Regions from separate parts of the Bradyrhizobium sp. AZCC 2262 genome, predicted to be linked through region 2. Evidence: predicted binding sites of a transcription regulator. Region 2 holds the regulator's gene; the other holds the start of a gene.
The links. Region 2 encodes PhoB, which activates phosphate uptake and scavenging genes when phosphate is short. Its sites were predicted from a motif close to TGTCATNNANCTGTCAT; they were not measured.
Positions count from the first base shown of each region.

Region 1 (3,208 bases), 2.8 Mb from region 2:
TTCCCTGAAGTAGACCCGCCGATCGACGGTCTCCTTCGCGGTATGGTCGGAGAATTCATTGGTCAGCGCATCGAGGCGATCGTCGTCGATCTCGAGCTCCAGTTCCTCGTCGAAACTGTCGAGCATTTCCGCGTGAATGCGATCGTGAATCGGTGTGGCGCCGTTGAGAGGCATTTTGGTCATGGGCGGCTCCGGCTGCAGACCTTTTTGGGTCGCGTGGTGTGAATACTGATGTGCGGCAGGCCGGCCGGGGCGGCAGGCACTTCGTGGAAAACAGAAGGCCGGAGTTGGCTCCGGCCTTCCGCTACCCGTCGAGGCTGCTGCCTGTATGGCAGCGGCTCCACCGCACCGCCGATACTCAGAACAGATTCGAGAACAGCACGTAGAGGCCTGCCGACAGGCAGATCGCGGCCGGCAGCGTCAGCACCCACGCCATCAGTAGATTGCGAATGGTCGCCATCTGCAGGCCCGAACCGTTAGCCGCCATCGTGCCGGCGACACCGGACGACAGCACATGGGTGGTGGAAACCGGCAGACCGAACACGTCGGCGGCGCCGATCGTGGCGGCGGCAACCAGCTCGGCAGAGGCGCCCTGCGCGTAGGTCAGATGCGTCTTGCCGATCTTTTCGCCGACGGTGACGACGATGCGCTTCCAGCCGATCATGGTGCCCAGCCCGAGCGCAATCGCCACCGCGATCTTGACCCAGAGCGGGATGAACTTGGTGGCTGAGTCGAGTGAGCCCTTGTAGGCCTTGAGGGTATCGACCTCATCCTTCTTCAGATCGTTTTCCTTGTCCTTCATCAGGAAGCGGATCGCTTCCGAAGTCAGGTACATGTCGTTGCGGGTATTGCCGACGGCTTCGGCCGGCACCTTGTTCAGCGAGCCGTATTTCAGGACCTGCTCGCCGACGTCCTTCACCAGCACGGACAGCGAGGGATAGGTGCCTTCGCTGATCTGGCGGGTGGCGACGTATTGCGTCACCGCGGGCCTGGGATCGCCGATGATGCTGTGGCCGGCACCCTTGGCGGCGACCACCTTGGAGGCGGCGTCCGAGGTCTTCTGGAACTGTGCTATCTGGGATTCCGGCAGCGCGCGGTTCAGCGCATAGGCGGTCGGCACCGTGCCGATCAGGATCAGCATGATCAGGCCCATGCCTTTCTGGCCGTCGTTGGAGCCGTGCGCGAAGCTGACGCCGGTGCAGGTCGCAATCAGGATGCCACGGATCCACAGCGGCGGCGGCTTGTTGCCTTCCGGCGCAGCATACAGTGCCGGATTGCGCACGATGAACTTCAGCACCAGCAGCAGGATCGCCGCCATGATGAAGCCGAACAGCGGCGAGAGCAGCAGCGCATAACCGATCTCGGTCGCCTTGCTCCAGTCGACGCCCGAGGTGCCGTCACGGCCGCGCATCAGCGCATTGGCGATGCCGACGCCGATGATCGAGCCGATCAGCGTGTGCGAAGAGGATGCCGGCAGGCCGAAATACCAGGTGCCGAGGTTCCAGATGATGGCCGCGATCAGCAGCGCGAACACCATCGCGAAGCCGGCGCTGCTACCGACCTGCAGGATCAATTCCACCGGCAGCAGCGAGACGATGCCGAAGGCGACCGCGCCCGAGGAGAGCAGCACGCCGAGGAAGTTGAAAAAGCCCGACCACATCACGGCGAATTCCGCCGGCAGCGAATGGGTATAGATCACGGTCGCGACCGCGTTGGCGGTGTCGTGGAAACCGTTGACGAATTCGAAGCCGAGCGCGATCAGGAGCGCCACGAACAGCAGGACATAGGGCAGGTAGGCGGTGACCCGCATGCCGGTCGCGTCGATGTCGGCGTAGATGCTGTAGGCGACGTACAGCAGTCCGGCGGCAAGGATGCCGAAGAACAGGATCATGGTCAGCGGATTGAACCCCTTGTCGAGGTTCGGCCGCGAGGCAGGCTGGACAGGCGCCGCGTCGTCGGCCATCGATGAATTGAGTGCAATGTCGGTCATTCTGACCCCCCGTCGTAATATTCTGAGAAGAGGGGCATCTTTGACCGAGGGACTTGAAGGTTAGATGACAGGCGCAAGCATTGCCCTGGCCGGTCGGATCAGGCGATCGCGCGCACGTCAGCGCAGCGTTGGAGGCTTCCTGTTGGAATCGTTGGGGCTTTGCGGGCGCGTGCTGTCGATTGTTGGCGCGCCGTCGCGTGTCATGCGGGAACTCGCGTCGCAAGAAAGTGGGTCGCGCGCTGCACGGCGCCGGGGCTGAAGTGGACCGCGCAGCGCGTCGACCGTATGGGAGCGTCGTGGCGTGACCAGACGTCCCACATTCCCTTGAGAATGCGATTGCGTCTCCCATCAATTAACGGTTGCAGATGCGATTGTCAATTTCCTCGTTATATTTCTCGGGAAATTGCGGCTGCCGGGTGCCGGAAATTCAGGCCGCGCGCGCCGATCTTCGCAGCAGGTCGGCCGCCATCTTCAGATCCTCGACGAAGCGCTGGTATTCCAGCGCCTTGGCCTCGGCGTCGGGCAATCGCAACAGGTAGGACGGGTGCACCGTCACCAGTGCCCTGGTGCCGTCGTCGAGATCGATCGGGCGGCCCCGGTTCTTGTTGATCGGAGTAATTTTCCCGAGCACGCTTTGCGCCGCGGTGGCCCCCATTGCCACCACCAGATCGGGCCTGATTGCGGCCAGTTCCCGTTCATACCATTGCCGGCACGCTCTGATCTCCGGCGTATTCGGCTTCTGGTGCAGGCGGATTTTTCCGCGCGGCACAAACTTGAAATGTTTGACCGCATTGGTGACGTAAACTGTGCGGCGGTCGATCCCGGCCTCTTCCAGCGCGCGGTCGAGCATCTGGCCGGCGGGTCCGACGAACGGTTTGCCGGCGAGATCTTCCTTGTCGCCCGGCTGCTCGCCGACCAGCATCATCCGCGCCGTCTGTTGCCCTTCGCCGAACACGGTCTGGGTGGCATCCTTGTAGAGAGGGCAGGCGCGGCAATCGGCGGCTTCCTCGCGCAGTTTCTCAATATCGTCAGCATGTTTGCGTGCCATTTCGTCTGCCTTGGCCGGTTCCAGCCGTTTCTGCGGCTTGTGCGGTTTGGTCGCCGGGTTCGCGATCATCGCGCTTGCGGTGCGTCCGGCGCCTTCGATCAGGGGCTTAATCAACGAGGCTTCCGGCAGGTTCCTCCAGTATTTACGGGGCATCTCCTTCTGCATGGCCT
Region 1 is NZ_JAZHRT010000001.1:4,656,093-4,659,300, reverse strand. Features, by position in the region: gene ppk2 (polyphosphate kinase 2) at 1-174, opposite strand, end outside; gene V1283_RS22215 (inorganic phosphate transporter) at 359-1,990, opposite strand; gene V1283_RS22210 (UdgX family uracil-DNA binding protein) at 2,418-3,208, opposite strand, start outside.
Region 1: the regulator PhoB is predicted to act here: its motif matches at 2,044-2,060, upstream of V1283_RS22215 (inorganic phosphate transporter).

Region 2 (3,208 bases):
GGCCAGTTGATGCTCGACCAGACCAACATCCTCGATTCCAAGCTCGATCTCAATTTGCTGCGGGCCCGCGTCGGCATGGTGTTCCAGAAGCCGACGCCGTTTCCGATGACGATCTACGAAAACATCGCCTTCGGCATCCGCCTCTATGAGAAGATCTCCAAGTCGGAGATGGATGGCCGGGTCGAGAAGGCGCTGCGCGGCGGCGCGCTGTGGAACGAGGTCAAGGACAAGCTGAATGCAAGCGGCCTGTCGCTGTCCGGCGGCCAGCAGCAGCGGCTCTGCATCGCGCGCACGGTCGCGGTGCGGCCCGAGGTGATCCTGTTCGACGAGCCTTGTTCCGCGCTGGACCCGATCTCGACCGCCAAGATCGAGGAGCTGATCCAGGAACTGGCGGAGGATTACACCATCGCCATCGTCACCCATAACATGCAGCAGGCGGCGCGCGTCTCGGACAAGACCGCCTTCATGTATCTCGGTGAGCTGATCGAGTTCGACGATACCAACAAGATTTTTACCTCGCCGAGCGATCGACGCACCCAGGACTACATCACCGGTCGGTTCGGCTAGAGCATGATCCGGAAAAGTGGAAACCGGTTTTCCGAAGAGATCATGCTCAAACAGCGAAATAAAATCATGATCCGGTTCAAACCGGATCCTGATTTGAGGAGATAGCACATGGCTTCTGAACACACCGCCAAGGCATTCGACAGCGACCTTCAGGAACTGACTCGCCTGGTTGCCGAGATGGGCGGCATGGTCGAGCGGATGATCACCGAATCCGTCGACGCGCTGGTCCGTCGCGACGTCGCGCTCGGCAAGCGTGTCGTCGCCACCGACGTCGAGATCGACCGTCTGCAGCATCTGATCGAGGAGCGCGCGGTGCTGACCATCGCGCGCCGCCAGCCGATGGCGATCGATCTGCGCGAGATCGTCGGCGCGATGCGGGTGGCCACCGATCTGGAGCGGATCGGCGACCTCGCCAAGAATATGGGCAAGCGCGTCGCGGCGCTGGAGAACGATTTCCAGCCCTTGAAGCTGATGCGCGGCCTTGAACACATGACCGACCTGGTGCTGTCGCAGGTCAAGTCGGTGCTGGACGCCTATGCGGCGCACGACCTGCCGGCGGCGATGGCGGTCTGGAAGGGCGACGAGGAAGTCGACGCCATCTGCACCTCGCTGTTCCGCGAACTGCTCACCTACATGATGGAAGACCCGCGCAACATCTCGTTCTGCATCCATTTGATGTTCTGTGCCAAGAACATCGAGCGGATCGGCGACCATGCCACCAACATCGCTGAAACCGTGTTCTACATGATCGAGGGACAGCAGATGCTCGACAAGCGCCCGAAGGGCGACATGACGAATTTTGCCACGACCGTACCGAACACTTGACACAGCGTTTTCAAGCGAAGTGGAGACCGGTTCGCATAGCAATCAAGTTTACGCAGATTGCGTAGACTTATCTGCGTGAAAACGCGTCAAACAGAAGAGGCGATAGCAGAATGAGCGCGCGCATTATGGTGGTCGAGGACGAGGAAGCGCTGACCACGCTGTTGCGCTACAACCTCGACGCCGAAGGCTATGATGTCGAAACCGTCGCCCGTGGCGATGACGCCGATACGCGGTTGAAGGAACGCATTCCCGATCTCGTCGTGCTCGACTGGATGCTGCCCGGGCTGTCGGGCATCGAGCTGTGCCGCCGCCTGCGGGCGCGGCCGGAGACCAAGCAGTTGCCGATCATCATGCTGACGGCGCGCGGCGAGGAGAGCGAGCGGGTGCGGGGCCTGGCGACCGGCGCCGACGATTACATCGTCAAGCCGTTCTCGGTGCCGGAGCTGCTGGCGCGGGTGAAGGGACTGCTGCGGCGGGCAAGCCCCGAGCGGCTCGCCACCGTGCTCACCTATGGCGACATCGAACTGGATCGTGAGAAAAGACGCGTCGCGCGTTCCGGCCGCCAGATCGATCTCGGCCCGACCGAGTATCGCTTGCTGGAATTTTTCCTGGAGCATCCCGGCCGCGTCTTCAGCCGCGAGCAATTGCTCGACAGCGTCTGGGGCCGCGACATCTATATCGACGAGCGCACCGTCGACGTCCACATCGGCCGCCTGCGCAAATTGCTCAACCCGGGCCGCGAGCAGGACCCGATCCGCACCGTGCGCGGCGCGGGATATGCGCTGGATGATCGGTTCGCGAAGGTGGAGTCGTAATAGCTCTATCGTTGTCCGCACATTGCATCGTCGTCCCCGCGAACGCGGAGACCCATAACCACCGATGTAATTTGTTGAAGAGAGCTGGAGCTCCAGCGTGACATAACCACGAACGCCGGTGGTTATGGGTCCCCGCTTTCGCAGGGACGACAACGTTGAGTTCGTAGTCCGGGTGAAGCGAAGCGCAACCCGGGAATCTAACCCATAGCGACATAGTCCCGGATTTCGCTTCGCTCCATCCGGGCTACGATAACCGCCTCTTACCGCGTCGGCTTCGGCTGATGCCTCCGCCGGTCGGCTGCCGGCTGATACGCGACGCGCGAGTGATGCGCGCAATAAGGCAGGCCCGAAAGCGCCTTGCCGCCGCAGAAGAAGAATTCCGGGCTCGAGGGATCACCGACCGGCCAGTGGCAGGTGGCTTCGTTCAGTTCGAGCAGCGACAGCCGCTGGCTCATCGGCACCACGTTATCGAAGGCGATCGGATCAGGCTCCATCTCGACCTCGAAGGCGTGCGCCAGCGCGGTGTTGCCGCGCGAGACCGGGCGTGAGACCCGCATCATCTGTTGCGCCGGGCGTGCCTTGCGCTGCCGTGGGGCTGCCGAGGAGGGGCTCTTGGCGCGGCCGGACAGGCCCAGCCGGTGCACTTTGCCGATCACTGCGTTTCGCGTCACATTTCCGAGTTCCGCGGCGATCTGGCTGGCCGATAATCCGGCTTCCCAGAGCTTCTTCAGCTGCTCGACGCGATCGTCGGACCAGGTCAATACCGTCATCGTATTCTTCCCTTCGCGTCGCGCCGGCCAACCCAGGGCAGCGCTGGCGATGTCATTCGTCTCAAAAATCCCTGCGGTCAGAATCCCTTAGCCCTCGCCGGGCGCAAAAATCGCGCCCGAACGTGTACGCTTACACAAAATGGACTCTAGGGATCAGAACTGCCGCACGAGATGTCGTACCCGACAACCCAGACGCTACAATATGGCGTGACTCTGGCGCAAGAGTCCGGG
Region 2 is NZ_JAZHRT010000001.1:7,456,962-7,460,169, reverse strand. Features, by position in the region: gene pstB (phosphate ABC transporter ATP-binding protein PstB) at 1-567, shown strand, start outside; gene phoU (phosphate signaling complex protein PhoU) at 676-1,392, shown strand; gene phoB (phosphate regulon transcriptional regulator PhoB) at 1,503-2,207, shown strand; gene V1283_RS35060 (GcrA family cell cycle regulator) at 2,468-2,977, opposite strand.